2 regions of the Xanthomonas cerealis pv. cerealis genome follow, and region 2 is predicted to be linked to the other one. Evidence: predicted binding sites of a transcription regulator. Region 2 holds the regulator's gene; the other holds the start of a gene.
The links. Region 2 encodes FliA, which starts transcription of late flagellar genes. Its sites were predicted from a motif close to TAAAGTTTNNCNNNCNNNGGCCGATAA; they were not measured.

Region 1: the regulator FliA is predicted to act here: its motif matches at 5,815-5,841, upstream of E4A48_RS15710 (GGDEF domain-containing protein).

The regions. Positions count from the first base shown of each region.
Region 1 covers NZ_CP038228.1:3,520,705-3,536,427, reverse strand. The annotation lists partial or broken gene E4A48_RS15730 (AarF/UbiB family protein) at 185-1,245, opposite strand; gene E4A48_RS15725 (XAC2610-related protein) at 1,421-2,554, shown strand; gene E4A48_RS15720 (hypothetical protein) at 2,738-2,917, opposite strand; gene E4A48_RS15715 (DUF808 domain-containing protein) at 3,103-4,035, shown strand; gene E4A48_RS15710 (GGDEF domain-containing protein) at 4,145-5,761, opposite strand; gene E4A48_RS15705 (carbohydrate kinase family protein) at 5,930-6,856, opposite strand; partial or broken gene E4A48_RS15700 (NAD-dependent dehydratase) at 7,234-7,813, shown strand; partial or broken gene E4A48_RS15695 (SDR family NAD(P)-dependent oxidoreductase) at 7,930-8,674, opposite strand; gene E4A48_RS15690 (DUF6172 family protein) at 8,657-8,983, shown strand; gene E4A48_RS15685 (DEAD/DEAH box helicase) at 9,255-10,535, opposite strand; gene E4A48_RS15680 (M4 family metallopeptidase) at 10,783-12,360, opposite strand; gene E4A48_RS15675 (hypothetical protein) at 12,563-12,790, shown strand; gene E4A48_RS15670 (hypothetical protein) at 13,159-13,764, shown strand; gene E4A48_RS15665 (dihydrolipoamide acetyltransferase family protein) at 13,810-15,225, opposite strand; gene E4A48_RS15660 (SH3 domain-containing protein) at 15,222-15,572, opposite strand; gene E4A48_RS15655 (alpha-ketoacid dehydrogenase subunit beta) at 15,574-15,723, opposite strand, start outside.
Region 2 covers NZ_CP038228.1:1,675,696-1,691,418, forward strand. The annotation lists gene E4A48_RS07480 (ligand-binding sensor domain-containing diguanylate cyclase) at 1-1,049, shown strand, start outside; gene E4A48_RS07485 (ligand-binding sensor domain-containing diguanylate cyclase) at 1,230-4,166, shown strand; gene flhB (flagellar biosynthesis protein FlhB) at 4,294-5,424, shown strand; gene flhA (flagellar biosynthesis protein FlhA) at 5,442-7,505, shown strand; gene flhF (flagellar biosynthesis protein FlhF) at 7,695-9,353, shown strand; gene E4A48_RS07505 (MinD/ParA family ATP-binding protein) at 9,340-10,233, shown strand; gene E4A48_RS07510 (RNA polymerase sigma factor FliA) at 10,230-10,979, shown strand; gene cheY (chemotaxis response regulator CheY) at 10,998-11,390, shown strand; gene E4A48_RS07520 (protein phosphatase CheZ) at 11,390-11,998, shown strand; gene E4A48_RS07525 (chemotaxis protein CheA) at 12,003-13,736, shown strand; gene E4A48_RS07530 (flagellar motor protein) at 14,027-14,767, shown strand; gene motD (flagellar motor protein MotD) at 14,778-15,723, shown strand, end outside.

The DNA of each region.
Region 1 (15,723 bases), 1.8 Mb from region 2:
ATGGCGCAAGGCGTCGGCCCGCCTGCGGCCGCGCCTGCAGGGCCATCGGCGCCGCGGCTGTCCGCAGCGCTCAGCGCCGCCGCTTCGTTCGTCGCGGCTGAAGCCGCTTACAGAGGAGCGCCCGCACAGGCCAATGGCGCTGCCACGCTTTCCCGGTCCCCGGTCCCGAGTCCTGTAACAACACCTACCGCCGCCCGCGCTCCTCGCGCGCGCGCCCGGCGGTCGAACAGCACCGCCAGCACCGCGCTGGCGACGCTGCCCAGGCCCAGCGCCACGCCGAGCAGGAACAGCACCATCGCGATGGCCGGGTAGCCGAACAGCTTGGCGCCGCTGTCGATGCGCATCATCTGCGCGGAGGCCAGGATCAGCGCGGCAGTGACGATGCCGGCGGCGACGCGGTTGGCGATCTTCTGCAGGCTTTCCATCAGCCGCGATTCTTCCAGCCCGGCCACGCGCACCTGCAGGCGGTTGTCGGCGGCAAGCGACAGGATGTCCGACAGCTTGCGCGGACCTTCGCGCAGCAGCGCCTGCAGTTCCATCGCCTCGCTGGCCAGGTTCGCCGCCGACAGCGATTTCTTCAGCCGCGCGCGCATCACGTGCTGCAGCTGTTCCTCGACCACGCTGCGCGTATCCAGGTGCGGCGACAGCGCGCGGCACACCGCTTCCAGGTTCAGCAGGGTCTTGCCGAGCAGGCGCAGTTCCGGTGGCGTGCGCAGCCCGTAGGCGGCGGCGATGCGCACCAGGTCCAGCGCCACGCGGCCTTCGCAGGTGGCGTCGTGCGCGGCATAGCGCGCGATCATCTGCTCGGTCTCGCGCTGGTAGCGGTCCTCGTCGAAGTCCTCCAGGCGCGTGCTCAGCGCGATGGTTTCCTCGGCCACTTCCTCGCCGCGGCCATCGACCGCAGCGAACAGCAGCTTGAGCAGGCGCTCGCGCAGCTTCGGTTTCGTAGTTCAGCTCGGCCAGCAGCGCCTTGCCGAACTCGGCCAGCCAGTCGGCGAAGCGGATGCGCCGGCCCAGCCCGGTCAGTTTGTCGGCGGCGTTGGCGAAACTCTTCAGCACCTCCAGGTCCGAACGCACCTGCGCGGCCACCTCCGGCTTGTGCACCTTGATCGCCATCGGCGTGCCGTCGCGCAGCGCGGCGCTGTGCACCTGCGCCAGCGAGGCGGTACCCAGCGGCATGTCGTCGAACGCGGAGAAGGCCGTGTTGACCGCCACGCCGAGTTCGGACTCGACGATCTCGCGGATCCACCGGGAAAGGTTCGGCTCCGGAAATAGCGGGGATTGCGGCAGCCAGTCTGGCCAGGGCCGGGTCGTCGATGGTGAACCCCCGGTGGTCCGTGGCGCGCAGCGCACGGCGCGGATGGGCGGGCTGGTCTAGAATCCGTCGCTCAGGCACATTCGCCGACATCCAGGACATACCATGCGGTCGTTCTCTGCGCTTTTCCCTATGCGCGCCGCGCGGCGTTGCGGTTTGCTCCTGCTGGGCACGCTGTCGCTGGCTGCCACCGCGTCGGCCCAGTCGCGGCACAGCGCCGACGATGGTTTCGATGCGCAGGCCTTCGCCCGCAGCCAGCACGGCACCTATGAGGTGCAGGATTTTTCCGACCGCTACCGGGCGACGCTGGAGATCGAGGACAACAGCGAGCAGTTCCGTCCCGGCATCGTGCGCGTGTTCGCGCGCGGCAGCGCCAAGCCGCTGATCGAGGTGGCCTCGCCCGAACTGGTGCTGGACACCGACGCCAAGGGCGGCAAGGCCAAGGGCAAGGTGCACGAACTGCCGTATGCCAAGCAGAGCGTCCTGATCTATGCCGACTTCAACTTCGACGGGATCAAGGACCTGGCGCTGATGGACGGGCAGAACAGTTGCTACCACGGCCCGTCCTATCAGGTGTACGTCGGTACCGCCAATGGCTTCGCGCCGAGTCCGGCATTCACCCAGTTGGCGCAGAAAAATTGCGGCATGTTCAAGGTGGATGCGCAGGCGCGCGAACTCCAGACCATGACCAAGGACGGCTGCTGCTGGCATCGCTCCGCGGTGTACACGGTGCGCGACGGCGAGCCGTTGCTGCAGCGCGAATTGGTCGAGGACGCCAGCAGCGCGCCGGGTCTGGCCCAGGAGACGCGCTACCGCGACCAGGGCGGCAAGCGCGTGGCGCAGACGCATTACCTGTGGGACGAGCACGGCAGCACGGCGATGTTGCCGCACAAAATCCTGCTGGAATTCCGCCTCGCCCCTGCCGGCAAGCGTATCGTCGTGTTCGCCAGCGAGCAGAACGGTCAGTTCGGTAAGCCGTACTACGCGGCGATCGGCGCGCAGCAGCAGGTGGAGTTGCTGTACCCGGATGGCAAAGGGGAAACCTTCGCCTACAACGCTGCGCGGCATACGTTGAGCTTCGTGCGTGGCACCACCACCTACCGCATCGTCGGCGACGCCGAGGGCGTGCCGCAGCGCATGGACGTGGTGGCGCGCGGCAAGACCCAGCCGCTGGCGCTGCAGCCCGGCTCGGTGCACGGCTCGCTGCAGGCGGTGGCGCAGGCGCTGCGCAGTAAGTAGCAGCGCCTGCGGGGCGCACGCCTCGCTGTCCCTTGTAGGAGCGGCTTCAGCCGCGACCGGCATGCTCGGCAACGCCCGTCGCGGCTGAAGCCGCTCCTGCAAGAAATAAGACAGCGCTGTCCCCACGCCGCGAACGCACGCGTTACCGCGTCGGCGCCTGGATCGAGCACGCCGCGCAGCGCGTCAGCGCCTGTCGTTGCTGCGCAACTGCTTGGCGTCGGACAGGGCGATGTCGTCGGCGACCAGCACGCTGGCCACGTCGACGCCTTCGGCGCGGGCGCGCTCGGCCTGCAGCACGATGCGAGTGCCGCTGGCCGGATCCGAGCGCAACAGCGGTTGCAGTGCGGCGATGGCGTCGAGCACGTCGTCGACGATGGCGCGGGGGCAGTGAGGAACTGGTCCATGGGCGTCTTGCGGGCGGTATTGGTCTGCCTGCGCACGGCAACCGCGCCGGCGTTACGCGCGGTTGAGGCGGTGGGTGCCGCTCACGTCCCGGGCGCGCGGAATCGGCGAGAATCCCCGTTCATCCACCCGAATGGAATCCCCGCATGGCCGGCGCCAGCCTGTTCACCCTGCTCGACGATATCGCCTCGCTGCTCGACGACGTGTCGCTCCTGACCAAGGTGGCGGCGAAGAAAACCGCCGGCGTGCTCGGCGACGACCTGGCGCTGAACGCGCAGCAGGTCACCGGGGTCAACGCCGACCGCGAGCTGCCGGTGGTGTGGGCGGTGGCCAAGGGCTCGTTGCTCAACAAGGCGATCCTGGTGCCGGCGGCGCTGGCGATCAGCGCCTGGCTGCCGTGGGCGATCACGCCGCTGATGATGATCGGCGGCGCGTTCCTGTGCTTCGAGGGCGTGGAGAAGCTGGCGCACCGCTTCCTGCATTCCAGGGACGAGGACGCGCAGCGCCATGCGCAAACGCTGCAGGCGTTGGCCGACGAAAAGGTGGACGTGGTGGCGTTGGAGAAGGACAAGGTGAAGGGCGCGATCCGCACCGATTTCATCCTGTCCGCGGAGATCATCGTGCTGTCGCTGGGTGTGGTCGCCGGGGTGCCGTTCTCCCAGCAAATCATGGTGCTGGTGGCGATCGCGCTGGCGATGACCGTCGGCGTGTACGGCCTGGTCGCCGGCATCGTCAAGCTCGACGACCTGGGCCTGTCCCTGACTCGCAAGGGCGCCGCCGCCGCCGCGGTCGGTCGCGGCATCCTGTGGCTGGCGCCGTGGCTGATGCGGGTGCTGTCGATCGCCGGCACCGCGGCGATGTTCCTGGTCGGCGGCGGCATCCTGGTGCACAGCATCGGCCCGCTGCACCACGTCCTCGAAGGCATCGCACCGCAGGGCGCCTGGGGCAGCGTGGTGCTCAACCTGGGCAATGCGCTGGTCGGTATCGTCGCCGGGGCGCTGGTGCTGGGGGTGGTGGTGCTGTTCCAGATGATTCGGGGACAAGGGCGGGACCGGGGACAGGGGACCAGGGACCCGTAAAAGCAGTTGCGACGCTGCGGATACAGCGCGGCTCGCGTTGCGGTGCGCGATCGGGCGGACGATGCGCTTGCCGGTCCCCGGTCCCGACCCGGCGCCACGCGCCGGGCCCTCAATCCGCTGAAATCACCCGGTTCTTGCCCGCCTTCTTGGCCTCGTACATGGCACGGTCGGCGCGCTTGACCAATACGTCCTGGGTCTCGCCGGCGCGGCGCATCGCCACCCCGGCGCTGAAGCTGATGAACACGCGCTGGTCCTCGTGCACCAGCGCGCGCTGGGCCAGGGCGCGTTGCACCCGGGTCACCGCTGCGGCCGCTTCGAAGATGGTGCAGTCGGGCATCAGCAGCAGGAATTCCTCGCCGCCGAAGCGCGCGATCGCGTCGCTGCCGCGCAAGGTGGTGCGCGCCACCTCGACCACGTGGCGCAGCGCGGCGTCGCCGCCGGGATGGCCGTAGATTTCGTTGAGCGCGCGGAAATCGTCCAGGTCCAGCATCGCCACGCACAGCGGCTGGGTGCTGCGCTCGGTGCGCACCAGTTCGCGCGCGAACAGTTCGTCCAGCCCGCGCCGGTTGAGGCTGCCGGTGAGCTGGTCCACCCGTACCAGCCCGCTGACGTCCTGCAGCTCCTGCTCCAGGCGCAGGATGCGCTGCTCGGCGGCGTCCACTTCCTGGCGCGCGGCGATCAGGTGGTCGCGCGCGCGCAGCGCCTGCTGCTGCACGTGGCCGGTGTCCTGCAGCACTTCCTGCAGCAGACGGTTGAGGTCGCCGATGCTGCGCGCGTCGCGGATGGTCTGCGAATAGTCGGCGATGCGGTCGTGGAATTCGCTGGTGCTGATCGCCATGCCATCCAGGTTCTCGACGAAGGACACCATCATGTCCTTCATCGCCTCCTTGGATTCGGCGATGCCCTGCTTCAGCAGGCCCTGCTTGTAGATCACTTCGCGCAGGCTGCCGCGCGCTTCCTCGATCGAATAGCGGTCCAGTGGGCCGCTGATCATGTCGCGCACCACCGCGATCTGGCCCTGCAGCCAACTGGTGTCGTCGAGCAGTTCGCCGACGTTCTCCAGCAGCAGGTCGAACAGACCCAGCAGCAGGGTCTGCTGCTCCTGGCTGTCGCTGGCGCGCAGCGACACCTGATGGCACAGCTCGCGCACGCGCTGCGCCACCGGCTCCAGCGGCAGATCCGGGCGCCATTGGCGCAGCGCCTCGCCGGTGGCCTCCGCTTCGCTGGCCAGTTCCGGCAGGGCGTGCAGCAGCGAGGCCAGTGCGCCGGCGATGGCCTGGCGCAGCAGGTCGCGCAGGCGTTCGGTGTCGCTGGGTCCGGCCAGCGGATCGCCGACGTCGATGGTGCGGATGTACTTGTCGATCAGCTGGCGCAGCGCGCGGCCGTAGCTGGGCCAGTCGCTGCTGCTGGCGGCCGATTGCAAGCGCCGGCCCATGTCGCCCAGCTCGCCGTGCAGGCCAGCCATGCCGTTGGCGAAGGCGCCGAGCAGCTCCAGCGGCTGGTGGGCGTGGTTGAACAGGTGGATCAGCGCCGCGGTGGCCGCGGCCGGATCGGCGTGCTCGCCCGGCGCCGCAGGCGCGGCACCATGACCATGCGCACGGGCATGGCCATGGCCATGCCCGCGTGGCGCCACCGCGGAGGCGGCCGGCGGCGCCGGTTCACGGCGACGCGGCGACAACAGCTTGCGCAGTCCGCCGACGGGTGGCTCGTCGCGATGGTCCGGCATGCGGACGCTTCCTCCCAGTAAACGCGCCGCCCATGGCGACACTCAGGAACAGGATATCGGCGTTGGCGGCGCGGGCTTGAGCCGGTGGCCGCCAGCCAGCGCCGCGTCACGCAGCGCTGGCTGGCGGTTCGACAACAGGGCGGCCTATTCGGGAATGGAGCGCACGCCTTAAAGTGCAGCGCGGATCTCGTCCAGGCTGGGCGGGTTGGCGCCGGCGCGGGTGCAGTTGATCGCCGCGGCGGCCACGCAGAAGTTCAGCAACTGCTGCAGCGCCGGCGCCGACGGGGCGAGCGCAGCGAGCGCGGCCAGGTCGGGCAACTGGTGCAGCAGCGCGGCCTGGAAGCTGTCGCCGGCACCAACGGTATCGGCCACCTGCACCGCGCGCCCGGCCACGCGCGCCTCGGCATCACCGCGCCAGGCTACCGCGCCGTCGCTGCCCAGGGTCATCACCACCAGCGATGGGCCCTGCTGCAGCCAGCTGCGCGCGATCGCGAACGGATCCTGCTGTGGGTACAGCAATTCGATGTCCTCCTGGCTGACCTTGACCACGTGCGCCAGCGCGATCCAGCGCGCCAGCCGCGTGCGCCACATCGCCATGTCCGGTTCCACCGTCGGCCGCACGTTCGGATCCAGCGAGATCAGCCGCTGCGCGCGCTCGCGCTCGGCCAGGGCCTGGAAGGTGCTGGCGGTGGTCTCGGCGACCAGGGTGTAGGAGCCGAAGTGCAGGCCGCCGACCGCCGCGCCGAGCGCCGGCAGGTCGGCCACGGTCAGCACGCGGTCGGCGCAGCCGGTGCCATAGAACGAATAGTTGGGTACGCCCTGCGCGTCCAGCGCGACCATCACCAGGGTGGTCGCCTCGGCCTTGTCGATGCAGTGCTGCAGGGCCACGCCTTCGCGTTCCAGGGTGTTGCGCAGCTGGCGGCCGAGCGGATCGGTGGACAGCCCGGTGAACAGTGCCGCCGGCGTGCCCAGGCGGGCCAGGCCGATCGCCACGTTGAACGGCGAACCGCCCTGGCGCGCGGTCATGCCGACCGCGGTGCCGGCATAGCCGTCGATGAAGATGTCGTACAGGGCCTCTCCACACACCACGAACATCGAACGGCTCCTCGGTTGGCTGCAGCGGCGCCGGACGGCGCGATGGGCGGCTATTGTGGCGTACAAGCCGCAGCGCGGCGACCATGCGTGGCGTGTGGGCTCGTGGCGGCCGTGCAGGCGCGCGGTTTGTGTGTCGGGCGCGCGAGGCTGCGCCGTGGCGTCATCCGCCCCTTCGGGGCACCTTCCCCCGAAAAGGGGGCCATGGTCCCGAAGGGAGAAGTGAACTGTGACCCCTCTCCCATCGGGAGAGGGGTCAGGGTACGGCACGAAGCGTCTTGTGGATTCGGAAGCCGATCGAATCCGCATGCCGACCGCACTTTGCCCCTGAGCCTGCGATCGTCGTAGCTTCCTCCAACCATCGCGCAAAGGCGCTTTCGATGAAGATCCTGCTCGCCGGTGCCACCGGCCTGGTCGGTTCGCATGTGCTGGCGCAGTTGCTTGCCGCGGCGGAGTGCAGCGCGGTGGTCGCCCCGACCCGGCGCGCGCTGGATGTCGTGCACGCCAAGCTGGACAACCCGTTGGTCGATTTCGAGCAATTGCCGGCGCAGGCGCCGTGGTGGCAGGCAGACGTGGCGATCTGCGCGCTCGGCACCACGATCAAGCAGGCCGGCTCGCGCGCCGCGTTCCGCCGCGTCGATCACGCCTACCCGCTGGCGATCGCGCGGCAGCTGCGGCAGCTCGGCGCCACCGCGTTCGCGCTGAACTCGGCACCGGGCGCCGATCCGCGCTCGCGCCTGTTCTACAACCGGGTCAAGGGCGAACTGGAGCGCGACCTGCAGGCGCTGGGCTTCGCCTCGCTCACGTTGGTGCGGCCGAGCGCGCCGCCGCCGCCGTGCTCGGGATGCTCGCGCCGCTGCTGCCCCGGCGCTATCGGATCAACTCCGCCGCGCTGGTCGAACATGCCCTGCATCCGCGCGCCGGGGGCAGGTGGTGGATGCGGCGCAGTTGGCGGAATGACCGCCGGCTGCGCCGCGGTCGGGACTGAAGTCCCTCCTACAGTTGCCCCTGTCGCTGATCCGAAGCCGGATTGCGGCGAAACGCTGCAACCCTGCGACCGCGCCCGGACCTCTGGCGCCCAGCGACTGCCCGCCGTCTAACGCCAGCACCTGCCCCGTGATCCAGCGCGCCTGCGGCGAGGCCAGGAACAGTGCGGCGTTGCTGACGTCCTCGAGCGCGCCGAAGTCGCCGAACGGAATGGCGGCACGGATGCGCCGGTACAGTTCCGGCTGCTGCGCGCGGCGCTGGTCCCACAGCCCGCCGGGGAATTCGATCTAGCCGGGCGCGATCGCATTCACCCGGATCCGTTCGCGCGCCAGTTCCGCGGCCAGGGTGGTCGTGTAGTAGTTCAGCGCGGCCTTGGCCGCCGAGTACGCTGGCACCCGCGGTGTCGGCCGCAGCGCGTTGATCGAGCTGATGTTGAGGATGCAGGCACGGTGGCTGGCGCGCAGCAGCGGTAGCGCGGCGCGGTTGCAGCGCACAGCGGCCATCAGGTCGATGTCGAATCCGGCCTGCCAACTGGCGTCGGTGATCGCCAGGCCGATGCCGCGGCTGGCGCCGGCGACGAGGACGCCGCAGCCCGCGACGGCGGAAGGGTCGGTCATCGGCAATTCCTGCGGCGGCGCCGGCATGCGCCGGGCACCGATTATCGGCAATCCGCAGCGCGGGGCCGGGTTCTGGCACCATGGCGGCCCGCCGTGCACGCAAGCGGCCAGCGCGACGGCCTGTCCGGGCGCGTCCGCCAGCGGCCGCTGCCGCGCATGCCCGGCCAGCGCCCTCCCTCTTTCCAGGATCCTCCCCGCAGTGAAGAAGACCTACCAGCTCCGCATCGAAGGCAAGCACCCCGACCGCCTGCTCGACGCCAGCAAGCACGACATCCGCAAGTACATCCGCCGCGAACGCCGCAAGACCTTGCCGGCGGGTGCCGACTACTGGGATTTCGACACGCTGTTCGGTGCCGAAGAGGCCAGCGCCGCGGTGGTGCCGCCGGCCGAGCTGCTGCGTTCGATCGACGCGCTGGTCGCTACCGGCGGCACCCAGTTCTATGTGGAAATCCGCAGCAGGCCGGGCAAGCGCACGCCGCGGCCGCAGGGTGACAGCGCCGCCGTGGCCGATCCGTTCGACGATTGAGGGCGGTTCGCGCATCTGCCTGCGGGAGCGGATCCGGGTGGCCAGCGGGGCATCGGCCGCGATGATCGACACGGGGGCGTTGCGGCTGCTGTCGCGGCTGAAGCCGCTGCCATAGTGCCTTCGCCAGCCAGCTGCAAGCTGCTGTAGGAGCGGCTTCAGCCGCGACCGACAGGATCAGCGCACGCAATGCATCGGATCGCTGGCGACCGTCGCGCTGCGAAATAGCGCGCGCATCCCGTGCCACCGGCCGCGCGCAGCGCCGCGAGCCCCATCAATCCTTCGCAGGCGACCCGCCAGCGCCCGGCGCAGTCGCCGCGCGCAGCTTGTCCTTCTTGCTCGGGCGCTTGCCCTTGATGCCTCCCGTCTGCGGCGCCGCTTCGGCAGCGGCCACGGCGGCCACGGCCGCCTGCGCCGGCTCGAAACCGGCAATGCGCTCGCGTGGCACGCGCAACTGCTGGCGCTTTTCGATCAGGCGCAGGTGCGCCGCGCTGGCCGCATCGACGAAGCTCACTGCCAGGCCGTCGGCGCCGGCGCGCCCGGTACGGCCGATGCGGTGGGTGTAGTCGGCGGTGGCGCGCGGCAGGTCGTAGTTGACCACCACCGGCAGCTGCGCGATGTCCAGCCCGCGCGCGGCCACGTCGGTGGCGACCAGCACCTGCAGCTGGCCGCTCCTGAAGCCGGCCAGCGCCTGGTTGCGGCGGCCCTGGCTCAGTTCGCCGTGGAACGGTTGCGCCGGCATGCCGGCCTTGTGCAGTTTCTCGGCCAGGTTGTCGGCGCCGCGCTGGCTGGCCACGAACACCAGCGCCTGCGGCCAGCCCTCGCTGTGCAGCAGGTGCCGCAGCAGCGCGGTGCGCTGCGCGCTGTCCACTTCGATCGCGCGCTGGCGGATCGTCGCCGGGACCGCGGCGGCGGCGTCCTCGCCGATGCGCCGCGGCCCGCGCAGCAGGCGTTGCGCCAGCCCTTCCACCTCGGCCGGGAAGGTGGCCGAGAACAGCAGGGTCTGCCGGCGCCGCGGCAGCAGTGCCAGGATCCGGCCCAGTTCGGCTTCGAAGCCCAGCGCCAGCAGGCGGTCGGCCTCGTCCAGCACCAGCGTGCGCACCGCGCCCAGGTCGAGCGCGTTGTGCGCGGCCAGGTCGAGCAGGCGGCCCGGCGTGGCCACGACGATGTCGGCACCGCCGCGCAACTTCAGCATCTGTGGATTGATCGAGGCGCCGCCGGCAACTGCGGCGACCTTGATGCGGCGCGGCAGGTAGCGCCCCAGCGCCTGCAAGGTGTCGCCGACCTGCGTGGCCAATTCGCGGGTCGGCACCAGCACCAGGCCGTGCACGCGGCGGCCGGGCGGCAGCAGCGCCGCCTGCTGCAGTAGCGGCAGCGCGAACGCGGCAGTCTTGCCCGAGCCGGTCGCGGCACAGGCCAGCAGGTCGTCGCCGCGCAGGATCGGCGCGACCGCCTGCGCCTGGATCGGCGTGGGTGCGGTGTAGCCGGCGGCGTCGAGCGCGCGGGAAAACGCGGGCAGCAGCTCGGGCGCTAGGCCCAGCGTGGCGAATGGCATGCAACGGAATCCAGGCAAGGGGCGGTCGGGCGAATGCGGCACAGGTGCGCCGCATCGCGATGGAGGCAGGCGCGCAGCCTAACCGCAGCCGGCCGTGCGCGCGAGGCGCGTGGCGGCCGACCGCGCGCCGGCAGCGTGTGCGGCGCTGCGCTGCCAATGCCAAATGCCAAATGCCAATAGCGACACGCGACGACGCACGGCTATCCATGGCGGATGGCCGTGCGTGGCGTTGCGCTGGCAGCGGTGCTTACTGGTTGCAGGTCACGCCGACTGAACTGAACGCCGCAGTCACCGCCGCCGCCGAGCGGCCCAGGTCGCTGGCCGCGGTGCGCACGCCGCAGGCGCCGCTGTTGAAGCTGGTGCTCGGGGTCCAGTACAGGCGGTTGGCGCGGGCGAACACCTCGAAGGCGCTGCGCGTGTTCCAGCCGGACGTGGTGGCCAGCTTGTAGAACGCCTTGTTGTAGACGCCGGAGGAGTAATGCACGTCCAACCCATTGCGGTAGTTGGCGGCGTTATCGATCGAGGCGCCATCCTGCGGCGGATTGGCCATGTAGCGCAGCGCGCCGTTGGACTTGAAGATCTCCGGGCCGACCAGGAAATCGTTGCTGCCCTTGAGGTAGTACTCGGTGGCTTCGCCGGCGATGTCCGAATACGCTTCGTTGATGCCGCCGGGCTGGCCGGAATAGGTGAGGCCGGAATTCTGCTCGGTGAAGCCGTGCGAGACCTCGTGGCCGGCGACGTCGATGCTGACCAGCGGATGGAAGCGGGTGTTGCCGTCGCCGAAGTTCATCGTCGAACCGCTCCAGAACGCGTTCTCGTAGCGGGTGCCGTAGTGCACGCGCATCACCAGCTGGAAGCTCAGCGGCGCCACCCCGGCATAGGCGCGGTACATCTTGTCGATGACGCCGCCGAAGTAGTGCGCGTCGTTGATCGGCGAGTAGGCGCCGTTGATGGCCTTGTAGGTGTTGCGCGGGCAGGCGAACTGGTAGGCGGTGCTGCCGGAGCTGCCGCCGTTGAGGTCCACCGACTTGACCGCGCTGTCCTGCATGCGGCAGTTGTTGTCCACTTCAAGGAAGCCGTGGATGCTGCCGCTGCTGCCGTATTCGTATTGCCCGGTCTTGACGTTGCCGCCGGGGCCGCTGGCATCGCGCGTGGTCAGACCCTCCCATTGCCGCAGCACCGCGCCGTTGCGCGCATCGACGATCACGAACGGCCGGGTCGGTTCGCCGCCCTGCGGCGCGTCGGCGAAGAACGACACCACATAGGCCATGTGTGCGCGGTCGTCGTCGTCCAGGTAGATCATCTGCGGCGCCTGCGCGCGCTCGATGCGGCGCGCGGCCAGCGCGTCGCCGAGCGCGGCGCGCTTGGCCACGTCCAGCGCGCGGTCGGCCGGCAGCAGCGCGGCCGCGGCGGCGGGCGCGGTGGCCGGCAGTTCGCTGGCCATGCCGGCCACCGAGCGGCCGAACAGGTTGCGCACGCGGCCGTCGCCGTGCTCGCTGACCACGACGTGCTCGCCCCAGATCGGCACGCCGCGGAAGGTCTGCTGGTAGCGGCTGTGCACGGTGCCGTCGTCGTCGGTGCTGCTGCTCAGCAGGTGCAGTGCGGATTCGGCATCCAACCCGACCAGTTCGGCATGGCGCACCGCGGCGGCGGCGGGTACGCCGCCCAGGCTGGTGGCGGCGGCTTGGTACTGGGTGTTGAGCGCGCCCAGATCCTTGCCGTGCAGATCCACGCGTTCGGCCGCGGAGGCGGAGGTGGCGGCGAGGGCGAGCAGCAACGACGGCAGCGGCGCCAGCGGGCGCTGGCGGCGGATGGACTGGGTCATGTCGAGTTCCTCTGAGCGCTAGGGAAAGGCTTGCCGGCGCGGCAGCGCATGGCGGCCAAGTTGCTTGCGTTTGCGTTGTGGATCACGGCGGCGTTGCGACCGATGGCACGCTGCCGTTCCCCTGGATACGAACATAACGACGCAATTAACATTTTTGGTAGACAGGTTGAGTTCATGTTTCAGATGTGGGATGGCGAGCCTGATGTCCCGCTTCGCCCGCGTGCTGGTCGCTAAGCGGGCCATGAGGATGCGAAACGGTGTTTCGGCAACAGCGCGGTTTCGCTCCAGCCCTGGTGTGCTTCAGGCGCAGCGGGCGGTTCGCGCCAAGCGGAACTCGAACGATAATCGCGCTGCACTGCGTTGCAGCTACGATTTTTATCGTTTATCGCAAGCCGCGCTCGCGCCGCTGCGGTATGCCGGAAAGCCATGATTCGGCATTCGCAAAAAAAGCAAAAAACCACACGTTTTCAGCTGAATTACGCACAATCAACGCGCTTGATTGCGATGCTTTTCTGGGCTGTAGAAGAGCGACGCCGATGCTCGCGCGATATGCATGGAGTTAATCGTAGACGCGGGCGATCCAAAACGCGCGGCAAGTCACCGTTGCGGATATTGGCGATTGCCGCCGCGGAGAGCGGGTTGCTATATAGCTGTCGCCTTGGTGCGCTGCTGGTGCCCGCCTAGTCTTCCTCCTCCCTTTGGAATCGCAACCGTATGCGCGGTTCGCCCCTGTGGCCGATGTCGGCTGCGCTCGCCGTGACGGTGCGCGGATGCCTGCGGTGCGCGCCCGTGCTGGCCATGCGGCAGCGCGGGCGCGATTGCACGGCACGCCGTGTGCTCGGCATGGCGCTGGTCGCGGTGGTGCTGATCCCGCCGTCGCTCTCGGCGCAGGCGGCGGATATCGGCGCGCTGCGGCAGGCGGCGACCGGCGCGCGCTTCAGCTACGGACATTCCACCTACCGCCTGATTCCAGGCGCGATGGTGCGCCTGCACGCCGAACAACGCCTGCGCGGGCCGCATCCGGCGGATGCCGGGGACCGTGTGGCGGCACGGGTCGGCCCGTACGCGATCCTGCTGGGGCGCGAGGCCCGCGACGCGGCGCATGCGCCGCCGGATCCGTTCACGCCGGACGAACGCCTGGTCGCGGCGATCAACGAACTGACCGCGCAGACCGTGCTGGTCGCGCCCAAGCTCAAGTTGTTCGGCACCACGCCGGCGGTGGCCGACGCGCTGGCACGCAGGACCGGCGGCACCACGGTCTACGCCTCGGCGATGGATGGCAGCGCGGCGATCCGCTACGGCTCGGTCGAGGCCGCGCATGCGGCGCTGATGCAACTGCAGAACGCCAGCGGCGTGACCGAGGTGGCGCTGCAGGTCATCCAGAGCGTCGACGAGCGCAACTGATGGATCGCCACGCCGCCGCCGCCGTGTGCGGCGGCGGCGCGCAGTTCAGCCGGCCAACGCCAGCTCGTCGAGCATCGCGCGCAGGAAGCGCGCCGCCTCGCCGCCGGTGCAGGCACGGTGGTCGAAGCTCAGCGACAGCGGCAGCAGCTTGTGCGTTTCCACCCCACCCAGCACCGGCACCAGCTGGTGGCGGGCGCGGCCGGCGGCGATGATCGCCACGCACGGGGGCACCACGATCGGGGTGGCGTAGCGCCCGGCGAACATGCCGAAGTTGGACAGCGAGATGGTGTAGCCGCTGAGTTCCGTGGCGGCGATGCTGCGCGCCTCCACCTGCTGGCGCAGGCGGTTGACGCCTTCGCGGATACCGCGCGCATCGAGCATGTCGGCGTTGCGCAGCGCCGGCACGAACAGGCCGTCGTCGGTGTCCACGGCGATGCCGATATCCACATGCGCGTGCAGGGTGCGGGTCAGCGCCTCGCCGTCGAACCAGGCATTGAGCGCGGGCACCGCGTGGCAGGCGGCGACGATCGCGCGCACCAGGCGTGCGGTCATGTCGTTGCCGGGTGCCCAGGCGTGGAGGTCGGCATCGTCGTTGAGCGTGGTCAGCACCACCTCGCGTTGCGCCTGCGCCATCACCCGCGCCATGTTGCGGCGCACGCCCTTGAGCGGCTCTGGCTGGCCGTGCGCGACGACGCCGGGCGGCTGGGTGCGCATGGGCTTGCCGGTGGTGGACAGTGGCGTGCGCGAGGGTGCTGCAGTTTTTGCAGGAGCGGCTTCAGCCGCAACCTGCGGCGGCGGTGTGGTCGCGGCTGAAGCCGCTCCTACAACGGCCGAACCGTTCGCTGCCGCCTGCTTCACGTCGGCCAGGGTCACGGCGCCGTCGCCGCCGCTGGCGCGCACCCGTGCCAGGTCCACGCCCAGTTTCTTTGCCAGCGCGCGCACCGCCGGCATCGCGCGGACCCCGCCGACCGAAACCGTGCGCTCGCTGTGCACGGCGTTGGAGCTTTGCATCGCGCCGACCACGGTGCCGGCGTCGTCGCGTGCGCCATCGCCTGGCGCCGCGTCGGCATCGCGCAGTTCGCCGCCGGTGTCGGAGGCGATCACGCGGTCGTTGCCGCCCGGCGCATCGGCGCCGGCGCCCTTGCCGGGGCTGGCCGGCGCGGCGCCGCCGTGGTGGTGGCCGGTGTCCTGGCCTTCGGCGCGCTGCGGCATGCTGGCGTCGGGCGCGAACTGCGCCAGCATGCTGCCGGTGACGACGATGTCGCCCGGCGCGCCTGCCAGTTTCAGCACCTTGCCCGAGACGGGCGAGGGCACTTCGACCACTGCCTTGGCGGTTTCCATCGACACCAACGGTTCGTCGAGCTGGATGGTGTCGCCTTCCTTGACGAACCATTCGACGATGGTGGCGTCGGGCAGGCCTTCGCCCAGGTCGGGCAGATTGAAGCTCTTGGTTTGGCTCATGTGGTCTCTTCCAGCAGTTCCAGGTCGCGCGCCGGCAGCCAGCCCTGCGCGCCATCGGCGCGCTCGGCCCACCACCAGTCGCCGTATTCGTGATGCAGGGTCACGGTGTCGCCCTGCACGGCATCCAGTTCGCGCGCGTCGTAGTCGCGCAGCGCTTCGGCGTGGCCGTCGCCGGTGGCGCGCAGCCAGGCCAGCGGCGCCCAGCCGGCGTTGCCGGCGGCGGTGGTGGTCCAGACGAACGCGGGCCATTCCTCGTCGCGCACGCCCAGCAGCACGCGCTCGCCGGCGGCGACGCGAATCGGGTGCCGGTAGGCGGCGCGGTAGTCGCTGAGCAGGCGCGCGCGCATCTCAGCCTGCGGCGACCGCACGCTTGGCCGCCGCGACGATCTTGTCCACGCTCGGCAGGTATTTCATCTCCAGCCGGAACAAGGGAATGTGCGTGTCGTAGCCGGTCACCCGCTGCACCGGCGCGACCAGGTCGTACATCGACTGCTCGGC
Region 2 (15,723 bases):
TGGACCCGACGCGGCTGTTCGCCGTGCGGCCGCTGCAGCTGCAGTTGCTGCGTGCCACCCGCGCCGGCAACGCGGTCACCGCCGGCGCGCAGCTGCCGTGGTCGCAGCAGCCGATCGAGTTCGCCTTCTCGGCCCCCGGCGCGGTCGGCGGCAGCGACACCATCGGCTTTCGCTACCGCCTTGAGGGCTTGCAGGAACAATGGGCCAGCACCCAACAGGCGCATCTCAGCTACACCCTGCTGTCGCCCGGCCATTACGCGCTGGAGGTGCAGGCGCTGGACGAACGCCAGCGCACGCGCAGCAACGTGGTGCGCCTGGAGTTCACCATCTTGCCGCCCTGGTGGCGCAGCCCGCTGGCGTGGATGGCGTACGCGCTGGCCGCGGCGCTGCTGGTGACCGCGGTGTGGCGCTGGCGCGTGAAGCAGTTGCTGAGCCGCGAGCGCACCATGGCGCGGCTGGTCGCCGAGCGTACCCGCGAACTGGAACACGACAAGCGCGAACTGGAACGGGCGCGCGCCGCGCTGGCGCTGAAGGCGGTCCGCGACGACCTGACCGGCCTGCTCAACAGGGTCGGCATCCTCGACGCATTGGCTGTGCAGATGCAGCGCAGCCGCAATGATGGCACCGCGCTGGCGGTGGCGATGATCGACCTGGACCACTTCAAGCAGATCAATGACCGCCACGGCCATTTGATCGGCGATACGGTGCTGGCACGGGTCGGCCGGCGCATGAATGCGAATCTGCGCGGCGCCGACCTGATCGGCCGCTACGGCGGCGAGGAACTGCTGGCGGTGCTGCCGGGCCTGCTGCCACCGGCGCACAACCGGTTGCACGCGCTGCACCAGGTGATCGGCGCCACGCCCTTCCTGACCGACGCCGGCCTGCTCGAGATCACCACGTCGATCGGCGTGGCCTGGCACCGCCCGGGTGAGACCCTGCAGCAGTTGCTCAGCCGCGCCGACGAGGCGCTGTACCGGGCCAAGCATGGCGGCCGCAACCGGGTCGAACTGCACCTGGACCCGCAGCCGGGACACGCCGTGCCGCACTGAACGATTGCAGTTCAAGCCCAGCCACCACGCGGCCGATACCAGGGATTGCCACGCGTCGCGCGCGCGCATCGCCATGGCTGCGGGCCGCGGCGGACACGGCGCGGCAATGCGCGCGCTTCTTCTCCACTTTTTTCTGCCCGGTGCCGCACCAGATGTCGGATTCCCTGCCCGCCCCCGTTAATGACTGCCGCGGCGCACGCGGCGGCTGAGGGGCGCGGCATGCGCGCGTGCCGGCCGTGCCTGCGGACGCTGCAGGCCCTGCTGCTATGGCTGGCCCTGGGGCTGCTGCTGGGCGACGGCGCGCGCGCGCAGTCGATCCCGTTGCGCCGCTATGCCCACGACCAGGGCCTGCTCGGCGTGGCCGACACCTGCCTGCTGCAGACCGGCAACGGCAGCCTGTGGGTCTGTAGCGAGAGCGGACTGTACCGCTTCGATGGCCACCGCTTCGAACAAGTGCCGCTGCAGGGGCAGCGCGGCCATTCCATCAGCGCTGCGAGCGAGGACGCCGAGCAGCGGCTATGGGTGACCACCTTCGATGCGGTCTACGTCGACGACGGCACGCAACTGCGGCGGCTGGCGCCGGAAGAGACCGGCGCGCTGCAGAGCAACAAGCTGCGCCTGGCCAACCCGCGCTGGGGCATGGTGCTGCTCAACGGCACGCAGGCGTTGCGTGCCGTGGCCAGCGCCGACGGGCGCTGGCGGCTGCAGCCGCTGTTCGACGCGGCGACGCTGGCGCGGCTGCCACAGCTCGGCAAGCTAGGCGAAGCACAGAGCGAAGCCGACAATCTGTGGCTGGGCTGCGACCATGAGCTGTGCCGGGTCGCCGCCGACGGCTCGGTGACGGTGTACGGCCAGGCGCAGGGCCTGCCGCCCGATCGCTGGCGTGGCGTCGTGCGCGACCGCGACGGCGCGCTGTGGCTGCGCGGCGACCATCACCTGATGCAATTGCCGGCCGCGGCCGGGCGTTTCGTCGCGCAGCATCCGCCCGGCGGCGCGCCCCTGCGCCAGGTCGTCGGGCAGGCCCAACTCCTGCTCGACCCGCAAGGGCGGGTGCTGATGCGCAGCGGCCAGAGCCTGCTGCGTTGGGAACATGGGCGTTGGCGCCGCTTCGACCGCAGCAACGGCCTGCCCGACAGCGGCATCGCGGTGCTGCTGTTCGACCACGCCGGCGACCTGTGGATGAGCGTGGACGGCGAAGGCGTGGTGCGGTGGAACGGCTACGGCTGGATCGAGAACTGGGACGTGACCCAGGGTATGAACGCCGCGCCGACCTGGAGCATCCTGCGCAACAGCCAAGGCGCACTGCTACTCGGCAACGAAGCCGGAATGAACCGCCAGCGCCGCGCCGACGAACGCTTCCAGCCCTGGCTGAGGGATGCCGGTCAGCAGGTCCTCGGCCTGCACAACGCGGCGGACGGATCGCTGTGGAGCCTCAGCGCGCTAGGGGAACTGTGCCATCACGACCGCCAGGGCCGGTTACTGCGCAGCTACCCGCGGCTGCGCGTCTCGATCAGGCGACTGTTCCTGGATGCAAGCGGCAGGATATGGATCCTCACTACCGACGGCCTTTACCTGCTGCGGCCGCAATCGGACGATATGCCGCAGCGGGTGCAGGCGCTGCCCAGCAGCGAATACTCGGACATCCAGCAGCGCCGCGACGGCAGCCTGTGGCTGGCCGGCGCAGTCGGTGTGTTCCGGCTGCGTGACAGCACCTGGACCCCGATCAGGCTGCAACTGGACGGCAAGCCGGCGCAGCCGTGGGTCAGCAAGCTGCTGATCCAGGAAGATGGCCAGGTCTGGGCCGCGCTGTACAACCCCGGCGTATGGCAGGGCCGGCTCGACGGCGACACCCTGCAGTTGCGGCCGAGCGTCCAGCCGGAACAGCGCGAGCTGCAGATCTACCTGATACGGCGCACCCGCAACGGCTGGATCTGGATGGGCCACAACCAGGGCGTGGACGTCTACGACGGCCGCCGCTGGTCGCGCCTGAGCCAGTCGCAAGGGCTGTTATGGGACGACATTTCCGAATCGGCGTTCTTCGAGGACCACGACGGCTCGGTGTGGATCGGCACCAGCAAGGGCACCAGCCACGTGCTGGACCCGCAGCGCCTGTTCCAGGCCGGCGCGCCGCGGGTGACGCTGAGCGAATTCAGCCGCGGCGGGCATCCGATCGCAGCCGGCGCGCGCCTGCCCTGGAACCAGGAGTCGCTGCACATCGAGGCCGGATCGCCGGACCTGTACGACGACCGCAACCGGGTTTCGCTGCGCTACCGCTTCGAAGGCGCGCAGACGCGCTGGATCCACACGCCCAATTTCGAGATCGAGCATCCGCCGCTGGCGCCGGGCGAATACACGCTCGAACTGCAGTTGCTCGACGCCTATCGGCACAGTGCCTCGGCGCCGGCGCGGGTGGCGTTCTCGGTGGCGCCGATGTGGTGGCGCAGCCAGAGTATGCTGGCGCTGTACGTGCTGCTCTGCGGCGGACTGGCGATCGCCGCACTGCATTGGCGCGAGCGCCACCTGCGGCAACGCGAGCGCAACCTGGCCGAGCTGGTCGCGCTGCGCACCCAGGAGCTGGAGCACGACAAGCGCGAGTTGGAGATCGCCCGCGCCGCGCTGGCGGTGAAGGCCTCGCACGATTCCCTGACCGGCCTGCTCAACCGCGCCGGGATCCTCGATGCGCTGGCCGCGCAGATGCGGCACAGCGTGGCCGAGCAGCAGCCACTGGCGGTGGCGATGATCGACCTGGACCACTTCAAGCGCATCAACGACACGTACGGCCACCTGATCGGCGACGCGGTCCTGACCAAGGTCGCGAAGCGCCTGAATACCGATCTGCGCGAATCGGACCTGATCGGCCGCTACGGCGGCGAGGAACTGCTGGGCGTGCTGCCCGGACTGCCGATCCCGTCGCACGAGCGGCTGCAGCGCCTGCGCGTGGCGGTCTGCGGGCATCCGCTGCGGGTCGGCTCGCAGAGCCTGGCGGTCACCACCTCGATCGGCGTGGCCTGGTACCGGCCGGGCGAGACCCTGCAGCAATTGCTGGCCCGTGCCGACCAAGCCCTTTACCGGGCCAAGCATCTGGGCCGCAACCGGGTCGAACTGCAGCAGCCCTAGACCCTCCGCGAGCGAGACGCGCGCTGCGACAACAGCGCGACGGGGCAGGCCTGGCAGGCCGCCGGGCGAACGGTACGGTCCTTGCAGGAAGGTGGATCGAATCCCCTGCCCGGCTTGCCCCACCGCCATGTCCGAAAACGAAGAAGGCGCCGAAAAAACCGAACAACCGACCGAAAAACGCCTGCGCGAGGCGCGCGAGCAAGGCAATATCCCGCAGTCGCGCGAATTGTCCACGGCCGCGGTGTTCAGCGCCGGCATCTTCGCCCTGATGGGCATGTCCGGCTCGCTGGCGGCCGGCGCGGTGACCTGGATGAAGGGTGCGCTGCGCCCGGATCCGGGCCTGCACGACAACCCCGACGCCCTGTTCGGCCATTTCGGCGAACTGCTGCTGGGGCTGTTGTGGGTGGCGCTGCCGCTGGTCGGCATCTGCGTGGCCGCCGGCTTCGTCGCGCCGATCCTGATGGGCAGCCTGCGCTTCTCCGGGACGGCGCTGATCCCCAAGTTCGAGCGGCTCAACCCGATGGCCGGGCTGAACCGGCTATACGGCATGGAGAGCCTGGCCGAACTGTTCAAGTCGATGCTGCGCATGGCCTTCGTCGGCGGCGCCGCCAGCCTGTGCATCTGGAACAACGTGGACGGCCTACGCAGCCTGATGCGGCACCCGCTGGAACAGGCGATCGGCGACGGTCTGGGCTTCACCCTGCGCCTGCTGCTGTACACCGCCGGCGCGCTGGCGCTGCTGGCCGCGATCGACGCGCCTTACCAGAAGTGGAACTACACCCGCAAACTGAAGATGACCCGCGACGAAGTGCGCCGGGAAATGAAGGAGAGCGAGGGCAGCCCGGAGGTCAAGGGCCGCATCCGGCAGATGCAGATGCAGCTTTCGCAGCGGCGGATGATGGAAGCGGTACCCAGCGCCGACGTGGTGGTGGTCAACCCCACCCACTACGCGGTGGCGCTTAAGTACGAGAGCGGGCGCATGCGCGCCCCGACCGTGGTCGCCAAGGGCGTGGACGAACTGGCCTTCCGCATCCGCGAGATCGGCGAGCAGCACCGCGTCGCAGTGGTGTCTGCGCCACCTTTGGCACGCGCCTTGTATAGGGAAGGGCAACTCGGCAAGGAAATTCCCGTGAGACTGTATTCGGCCGTGGCCCAGATCCTCTCCTACGTCTACCAGCTGCGCTCCTGGCGCAGCGGGCCGATGCCGCCGTTGCCGCCGCTGGAGGTCGATGAATTCGCCCCGGGGAGCAAGCCGTGAGCCAGCCCGCCGCGCAAATGAACACGCGCAAGATGATGGACATGATCAAGCACGGCCTCGGCGCGCCGGTGATCGTGGTGGCGATGCTGGCGATGGTGGTGGTGCCGCTGGCCGCACCGGTGCTGGATGCGCTGTTCACCTTCAACATCGCGATCTCGCTGATGGTGCTGCTGGCGGTGGTCTACGTGAAGCGGCCGCTGGAGTTCAGCATTTTCCCGATCGTGCTGCTGATGACCACGATGCTGCGTCTGGCGCTGAACGTGGCCTCCACCCGCGTGATCCTGATCAACGGCCAGGATGGCCACGGCGCCGCCGGCAAGGTCATCGAGGCGTTCGGCGAGTTCGTGATCGGCGGCAACTACGCGGTCGGCATCGTGGTGTTCGCGATCCTGACCATCATCAACTTCGTGGTCATCACCAAGGGCGCCGGGCGCGTGTCGGAAGTGACCGCACGCTTCATCCTCGACGCCATGCCCGGCAAGCAGATGGCGATCGACGCCGACCTCAACGCCGGCCTGCTGACCCGCGAGGAAGCCAAGGCCCGGCGCGAGGAGGTCCGCGAGGAAGCCGACTTCTACGGCTCGATGGACGGCGCCAGCAAGTTCATCCGCGGCGACGCCATCGCCGGCATCCTGATCCTGTTCATCAACTTGATCGGCGGCATGGCGGTCGGCGTCCTGCAGCACGGCATGCCGGTGGCGCAGGCCGCGTCCACCTATACCCTTCTGTCGATCGGCGACGGCCTGGTAGCGCAGCTGCCGGCGCTGCTGGTGTCCTCGGCGGTGGCGATGCTGGTCACCCGCGCCTCGCGCTCGCAGGACATGGGCGCCTCGATGATGGGCCAGGTGTTCGGCCAGCACAAAGCGCTGGCGGTCGCTGCGGCGATCCTGGGCCTGGTCGGCCTGGTCCCGGGCATGCCCAACGTCGCTTTCTTGACGCTGGCGCTGATCCTGGGCCTGCTGGCGTGGAAAATGTGGAAGCGCAGCCTGCTGCCGGAAGAGGCCAAGCCGGATCCGGCGCAGCAGGCCGCCACCGCCGGCGCGCAGGCCAGCGCCGAACTGGGCTGGGACGAACTGCGCCCGATCGACCCGCTGGGCCTGGAGGTCGGCTACCGGCTGATCCCGCTGGTGGACAAGACCCAGGGCGGCGAACTGATGGCGCGGATCAAGGGCGTGCGGCGCAAGCTGACCCAGGACATCGGCTTCCTGATCCCGCCGGTGCACATCCGCGACAACCTGGAACTGCCGGCCAACGCCTACCGCCTGCTGGTGCACGGGGTGCCGGTGGCCACCGCCGACATCCATCCCGATCGCGAGCTGGCACTGGACCCCGGCGGCGCGCTGGGCAAGATCGACGGCATTCCCGGCAAGGATCCCGCGTTTGGCCTCGACGCGATCTGGATCCAGCCGCACCAGCGCGCCCAGGCCGAGACCATGGGCTACACCGTGGTCGATCCGGCCACGGTGATCGCCACCCACCTGTCGCACCTGATCCGCGAGCACGCCCCGGAGCTGCTCGGCCACGAGGAAGTGCAGCAGTTGCTGGCCACCCTGGCCAAGAGCGCGCCGAAGCTGGTCGAGGACCTCACCCCCAAGGCGCTGCCGCTGTCGGTGGTGGTGCGCGTGCTGCAGAACCTGCTGATCGAGAAGATCCCGGTGCGGCAGCTGCGCAAGATCGTCGAAGCGCTGGTCGAGCACGCCCCGCAGAGTCAAGAACCCGGCGTACTGACCGCGGCGGTACGCAACGCGTTGGGCCGCTTCATCGTCCAGGAAATCGCCGGAATGTCGGCGGAGCTGCCGGTGTTCACCCTGGCCCCGCAATTGGAACGTGTCTTGCAAGACTCTACGCAAGGCAACGGTGCCGCGCTGGAACCAGGACTGGCCGAGCGACTGCACCAGAGCCTGGCCGAATGCGTCAGCAAGCAGGAAGCGCGCAACGAACCGGCCGTGGTGCTGGTGCCGGCGCAAGTCCGCGCCGCGCTGGCCAGGCTGGTCCGCCACAGCGTCCCCTCGTTGTCGGTGCTGTCCTACAGCGAAGTACCGGAAGACAAGCGGTTGAAGCTGGTGGGAACGATTAGTTGATGGATTGCGGGGACCGGGGACCGGGGACCCGGAAAAGCGAAAAGCGAAGAGCGACACAGCGGTACCGACGCAACGACTGGATGGTTAGGCACTCATGAACATGGCAGCACATAGGCAATCGCTGGGCACCAGGACATCGGCTTTAGCCCGGTCCCCGGTCCCCGGTCCCCGGTCCCGGAGAACACACGCATGAAAATCAAACGCTTCGTAGCTCCCGACATGCGCACCGCGTTCCGCATGGTGCGCGACGAGCACGGCCCGGATGCGGTGATCCTGTCCAACCGGCGCACCGACGAAGGCATCGAGATCGTCGCCGCCAGCAACTACGACGAAGCCCTGGTGCAGCAGGCCCTAGATGCGGCGCGTCCGGAAGAGCAGGCGCCGCGGCTGCAGGTGTCGGCAGCCAACCCGGCGCCGCGTGCGGCCAAGTCCGGCGCCATGGCCAACCCGGCGATGGCGATGATGGCCGCGATCAGCGAGCGCCGCTCCCCGGCCACGGCCAGCATGGCCCAGCCCGCGCCGGCGCGGCCGCTGACCCAGCCCGCCGCAATCGCCACCTCGGCAATGCCGGCTGGCACCGCGCCCACGCCGAACCGTGCGTCCGCCGCACTTCAGGCCCCTGCCCCGGCTCCCGCAGCCGCCGCGCCCTTCGCCGAATTCCGCATTCCCGAGGACGTATTCCGCAACGCGCCGATCAGCGTGCCGATGGCGAGCCCGTTCACCGCCGCGGCCAGCGCCGCCGCGAGCGCCGCCGCCGTACCGGCATGGCTCGACGACATCGCCGCGGTGTCGCTGAGCCCGGCCGCCACGCCGGGCGCCCCGGCTGCGCCCAGCGCCGAACCGGTCGCCGCCGCCACGGCGCCGGCCACCACTGACGGCAGCGCCGGGATTCCGGCGCTGCCGGCCCTGACGCCGGTGCCGAGCTTCCCGGCAGCGCAGAACGACGAACAATTGACTCAGCTGCGCGACGAACTGGCGCTGATGCGGCAGATGATCGAGCGCGAGATGAACCGGCTCACCGACGAGCGCCTGCGCGGTTCGCCGGTGCGCGCCCAGGCGCTGGAACTGATGGACGACTACGGTTTCGACAGTGGCCTCATCCGCGACGTGGTCATGCAGATCCCCGCCGACCTGGAGCTGCACCGCGGCCGCGGGCTGATGCTGGGACTGCTGTCCAAGCGCCTGCCGATCGCGCCGCTGGATCCGATCGAGGAAGGCGGCGTGATCGCCCTGATCGGCCCCACCGGCGCCGGCAAGACCACCACCATCGCCAAGCTGGCCTCGCGCTTCCTGGAACGCCACGCCGCCCGCGACGTGGCCCTGGTCACCACCGATACCATCCGCGTCGGCGGCCGCGAACAGTTGCACAGCTACGGCCGCCAGCTCGGCATCGCCGTGCACGAGGCCGACAGCGATGCCGCCCTGCAGCAGCTGCTGGAGCGTCTGCGCGACTACAAGCTGGTGCTGATCGACACCGCCGGCATGGGCCAGCGCGACCGCGCCCTGGCTGCACAATTGCACTGGCTGCGCGCCTCGCGTGTGGTCCGGTCCTTGCTAGTACTCCCTGCCAACGCGCATTTCTCCGACCTGGACGAGGTGGTGCGCCGGTTCGCCGGCGCCGATCCGCAGGGGGTGATCTTGACCAAGCTGGATGAAACCGGGCGGTTTGGCAGTGCCCTGTCGGTGGTCGCGGACCACCGGCTTCCCATCACCTGGGTGACCGATGGTCAGCGCGTGCCGGACGACCTGCACCGCGCCAACGCCGCCAGCCTGGTATTGCGCCTTGAAGATTTGCGGCGCGCTGCCGATAAGCCCTGTACTCCGGAGCAGAACCATGCCGTCGCGTGATTACGCCAATCTCACCAATGCCTTCCCCCTGTCGGCAACCCGCAGCGAACCGCTGGGTCCGCTAGGCCCGGTGCGCACGATCGCCGTGACCGGCGGCAAGGGCGGCGTGGGCAAGACCAACATCTCGGTCAACCTGTCGATGGCGCTGGCCGACATGGGCAAGCGCACCCTGCTGCTGGACGCCGATCTTGGCCTGGCCAACGTCGACGTGCTGCTCGGGCTGACTCCCAGGTTCACCCTGGCCGACTTGGTCGCCGGGCGCTGCACCCTGGAAGAAGTGCTGATCGACCTGCCCAACGGGTTGATGGTGGTGCCCGCCGCCTCCGGCCGCCGGCACATGGCCGAACTGCCGCCCGCCCAGCACGTCGGCCTGGTCAACGTGTTCTCCGAGCTGCAACGCGACCTGGACGTGATGATCATCGACACCGCCGCCGGGATTACCGACAGCGTGCTGACCTTCTGCCAGGCCGCGCAGGACGCGGTGGTGGTGGTCTGCGACGAGCCGGCCTCGATCACCGACGCCTACGCGCTGATCAAGGTGCTGTCGCGCGAACGCGGCGTGGACCGGATGCAGATCGTCGCCAACATGGTTCGCGACCCCAACGAAGGCCGCCTGCTGTACGACAAGCTGAGCCGGGTGTGCGAGAAGTTCCTCGGCGACGTGTCGCTGAACTACCTGGGCTGCGTGCCGCAGGACGACTGGCTGCGCCTGTCGGTGCAGCGCCAGCAGCCGGTGGTCAAAGCCTACCCGTCCAGCCCGTCGGCGCAGGCGATCACCGAAATCGCCCGCCGCACCTCGCGCTGGCAGGCGCCGACCGCGCCACGCGGCAACGTCGAGTTCTTCGTCGAACGGATCATCCAGAGGGGGGTCGCCGCATGAACGCCGCCGCTCAGTACCGCGCCGTGCAGCGCAACAGTTCCAACGACTACATCGCCCAGCATTCGGACCTGGTGCGGCGCATCGCCCACCACCTGGCCGCGCGGCTGCCGGCCAGCGTCGAGATCGACGACCTGATCCAGGCCGGCATGATCGGCCTGATCGAGGCCTCGCGCAGCTACGACGCCGACCAGGGCGCCTCGTTCGAGACCTACGCCTCGATCCGCATCCGCGGCTCGATGATCGACGAGATCCGCCGCGGCGACTGGGTGCCGCGCTCGGTGCACCGCCGCGCCCGCGACGCCGCCTCGGCGGTGCGCAAGATCGAACAGAGCACCGGCCGCGCCGCCGCCGCCAACGAAGTGGCCGCGGCGATGGACATGCCGCTTCCCGACTACATGCGATTGATGGAAGATGCCGCACGCGGCCAGGTACTGAGCCTGGAGTCGCGGGTCGAGGACCATGGCGAACTGGACACCATCGCCAAGGGCGGCCCCAATCCGCAGCAGATGCTGGAACGCAGCGAGTTCGGCCGCGAGTTGGGCAAGGCGATCGCGCAGTTGCCCGAGCGCGAGCAGCTGGTGCTGTCGCTGTATTACGAACAGGAATTGAACCTGAAGGAAATCGGCGCGGTGCTCGGTGTCAGCGAGTCACGCGTCTGCCAGATCCACGGCCAGGCCACGGTACGCTTGCGCGGACGCTTGAAAGCGTTCGAAGCGGCGGACGCTGGCCTGGAAGACAAAGAATAAGACCCAAGGGAGTTAGCGGTGAACAAGAACATGCGGATTTTGATCGTGGACGATTTCTCGACGATGCGGCGCATCGTCAAGAATCTGCTCGGCGATCTGGGCTTCACCAACACTGCAGAGGCCGAAGACGGCAACAGTGCGCTGGCGGCACTGCGCTCGGCACCGTTCGAGTTCGTGGTCACCGACTGGAACATGCCCGGCATGACCGGCATCGACCTGCTGCGCAACATTCGCGCCGACGACAAGCTCAAGCACCTGCCGGTGCTGATGGTAACCGCCGAGGCCAAGCGCGAGCAGATCATCGAGGCGGCGCAGTGCGGCGTGAACGGCTACATCATCAAGCCGTTCACCGCGCAGACGCTGCAGGAGAAGCTGGGCAAGATCTTCGAACGCCTGGGAGCGACCGTCTGATGCAAGCCACCGCCGAACGCAGCGCCATGATCGAACGCCTGCAAGGTGCGCTGGACGCACTGGAGCGTGGCGACGAAGCCGCCTGGCGCAAGGAAATCGACACCCTAGCCGCCTGGCGCACGCGGCCGATGATGCAGGGCCTGAGCCGGCTGGCGCGCGACCTGGGCCAGGCGCTCGGCGAGCTGCCCACCATCCCCTCCGAAGCCGGGGAGCTGGACGATGCCTGCTCGCGCCTGGACCACGTGGTGGCCATGACCGAACAGGCCAGCCACCGCACCCTGGACCTGGCCGAGGAATGCCGCGCGCTGGCCGAGCAGCTGCGCGCCGGCGGCCTGACCGGCGACCAGGGCGAGATCCTCGACAAGATCCGCCATAACCTCACCGAGATGGCCCTGGCGCAGAGCTTCCAGGACCTGACCGGGCAGATCATCCGCCGCGTGGCGACCATCGTGCGCCGCGTGCACGAGGGCTTCGGCGCGCTCGGCCTGCCGCCGAAGGACGACAAGAAACCCGACGGCAGCTTGGCCGGCCCGGCGCTGGCCGGCCTGGACCGCCACGGCGTGTCGCAGGACGACGCCGACGATCTATTGTCCGGATTGGGGCTGTAACGCCATGAGCGCCGTACCCGACGACATTGCTGCCGACTTCATCATCGAGGCCCAGGAAATCCTGGACCGGCTCGGCGAGCAATTGGTGTCGCTGGAGCAGGCGCCCGAGGACAGCGATCAGCTCAACGCGGTATTCCGCGGTTTCCACACGCTCAAGGGCGGCGCCGGATTCCTGGCGATCAACGCCATGGTCGAGCTGTGCCACGCCGCCGAGGACACCCTGGGCCAGGCCCGCGCCGGCCAGGCCACCCTGCAGGCGCGGCACTTCGACGCCGCGCAGCAGTCGCTGGACTACCTGCAGTCGATGCTCGACGCGTTCGGCAGCGGCAGCGAACCGCCGCGCGCGCCGCAACAGCTGATCGCGCAGTTCGCCACCAGCGGGGAAGAGACCGCCGCGCCCAGCGCCAAGGCCGCCGTCGCCGCGCCGCCGCCCGCCGCAGGCGGCAACGGCGACATGATCGACGACGACGAATTCGAAGCGTTGCTCGACCAGTTGCACGGCGGCGCCGCGCCCGCCGCGCTGCCGGTGCCGGCCGCCGCGCCGCGGCCGGCGCCCAGCGCCAAGCCCGCCGCTGCGCCCGGCAAGGCCGCCGAACCCGAACACACCGTGCGCGTGGACACCAAGCGTCTGGACGCGATCGTCAACCTGATCGGCGAACTGGTGCTGTCGCGCAACCGGCTCAAGACCCTGCGCGTGCGCCTGCGCGACGAAGAACTGGACCGCGCGGTCAGCAGCCTGGACATTGCCACCTCGCGCCTGCAATCGGCAGTGATGCGCACCCGCATGCAGCCGGTCGGCAAGGTGTTCTCGCGCTTTCCCAAGGTCGCGCGCGACGTCGCCCGCTCCCTGAACAAGGAAGTGGACCTGGAACTGATCGGCGCCGACACCGAACTGGACCGCAACCTGGTCGAGGCGCTGGCCGATCCGCTGGTGCACCTGGTGCGCAACGCGATCGACCACGGCATCGAGACGCCTGCGCTGCGCGAAGCCACCGGCAAGCCGCGCGGCGGCCACGTGCGCCTGTCGGCGCAGCAGGAAGGCGATTACGTCAGCATCGAGGTACAGGACGATGGCGCCGGCATCGACCCCGAACGCCTGCGGCAGAAGGCCCGCGAGAAGGGTCTGATCGATCCGGAAGCCGCCGCGCGCCTGACCACCGAGGAGTGCCTGCACCTGGTGTTCCTGCCAGGTTTCTCGACCAAGGCCGAAGTCACCGACATCTCCGGCCGCGGCGTCGGCATGGACGTGGTGCAGTCGCGCATCCGCGAACTCAGCGGACAGATCCAGATCCAGTCCGAACTGGGCCGCGGCAGCCGCTTCCTGATCCGCGTGCCGCTGACCCTGGCGATCCTGCCGACCCTGCTGGTGCAGGCCGGCGACACCGTCTATGCGCTGCCGCTGGCGCGTGTGGTGGAAGTGCTGCACGCGCCGCGCCGCGCGCTGGGCTGGTTCGACGGCCGCGCCGTGCTCGACCGGCAATCGCACACGTTGCCGCTGGTGGATCTGCGCAAGTGGTTGAACATCGAAGCGCCGGAACTGCCGTTGCTGACCGTGGTGGTGCTGCAAGCCGGCGAATCGCGCATGGGACTGGTCGTGGACCAGGTCCGCGGCCGCGAGGAAGTGGTGATCAAACCGCTGCCGCGCGCACTGCGCGGCCTGCCCGGCTACGCCGGCGCGACCCTGATCGGCGATGGCCGGCTGGCGTTGATCCTGGATGTGGATGGGTTGAAGAGCTGAGGGTCCGGGGACCGGAAGATGGTGTCCGAGCGAAAATCGCTGTCAAGCGATTTGACGAAGAAATGCCGTTTTTCTGAAAAAGAAACGGCCATCCTGCCATTCAAGCGCAGTGCTTTTTCTGTAGGAGGGGCTCCAGCCCCGACGCTTTACTCGTAACGCATCGGGGCTGAAGCCCCTCCTGCAGCAAGCCGGAATGCAGCGCACTCGCGATCATTCCCGGGTCCCGGGTCCCCGGTCCCGAAAAACAGCCCCACCATCAAGTCCCTCCCCTAACTGCCGATAGTTTCTGCATGGACAAACTCAGTCTCATTGGCTTGCTGTTGGCGATCGCCTCGCTGGTAGGCGGCAGCATCCTCAAGGGCGCCGGCGTCTCGGCGCTGTGGTCGCCGGCCGCGTTCGTGATCGTGATCGTCGGCACCGTCGCCGCGATCCTGGTGCACACCCCGCCGGCGGTGTTCAAGCGCGCGTTCCAGATCGCCAAGTGGATCCTGCATCCGCCGTCCAGCGATCGCCAGGCGCTGCTGCAGCAGATCGTGGAGTGGAGCAACATCGCCCGTCGCCAGGGCCTGCTCGGCCTGGAGAACCAGGTGCAGCAGCAGCAGGACCCATTCGTGCGCAAGGGCCTGCAGATGCTGGTCGACGGGGTGGAGCCGGAATCGATCCGGCACATGCTGGAGATCGACCTCGACGGCCAGGAACACTGCGACCTGGCCGCGGCCAAGGTGTTCGAAGGCATGGGCATCTATGCACCGACGCTGGGCATCATCGGCGCGGTGCTGGGCCTGATCGCGGTGATGAAGAACCTCGCCGACCCGAGCAAGCTCGGCCACGGCATCGCCGCCGCGTTCACCGCCACCATCTACGGCATCGCCTCGGCCAACCTGCTGTTCCTGCCGATGGCCAGCAAGCTCAAGAGCGTGATCAAGCACAGCAGCGGCGAGCGCGAAATGATCATCGAAGGGCTCATCGCCATCGCCCAGGGCGAGAACCCCCGCAACATCGAATCGAAGCTGGCCGGCTTCTTGCATTGACCCCACGACTATGGCCCGCAAGCGTCAGCACGAAGATCACGTCAACCATGAGGCATGGGCCATCCCCTATGCCGATCTGATGACGTTGTTGCTCGCCTTCTTCGTGGTGATGTACGCGCTGTCCACGGTCAATGAAGCCAAGTACCGGGTCATGGCCGACGCGATGAGCACCGCCTTCGGCGGCGCGCCGCGGACGATGAGCCCGGTGCAGGTCGGCGAGCACCTGATGCAGGGTCAGGGCGGCGCACGCCCGACCCCGATCAAGTCCAGCCCGGCGCTGTCTCTGCCCGACCCGAACCGGCTGCCCTCGGCCTCGCCGCTGCGCTCGCCCAGCGCGCTGCGCGACGAGGACCAGCTGCGCCGCGCGCAGCGCCAGCTCGACGGCATCGCCGACCGGCTCGGCGCCGCGCTGGCGCCGCTGATCCAGAAGAAGCTGATCACCGTGCGCCATGCCGGACTCTGGATCGAAGTGGAAATCAACAGCGACATCCTGTTCGGCTCCGGCTCCGCCTCGCTGGACCAGAGCGCCCGCGCTACCCTGGCGCAGCTGGCGCAGGTGCTGGTGCCGGTGCCCAACGGCGTGCGCGTGGAGGGCTATACCGATAACAGCCCGATCGCCACCGTGCAGTTCCCGTCGAACTGGGAACTGTCGGCGGCGCGCGCGGCCAGCGTGGTGCATTTGTTCGCCGACCAGGGCCTGCAGCCGTCGCGGCTGTCGATGATCGGCTACGGCGAGTTCCGCCCGCGTGCCGACAACGACAGCCAGGCCGGCCGCAACGCCAACCGCCGCGTGGTGCTGGTGATCCTGGCCGACGCCGGCGGTCCCGATAGCGGCAGCGACCCGGCGCCCGGCGCCGCGGCCGGCACCCCGTCGCCGCAAGACCGATTGACCAATACCGCCGGCACCGTGCCGACAACCTCGCTACATGCCGCCGCAGTGGCTGCCGGCAATACCG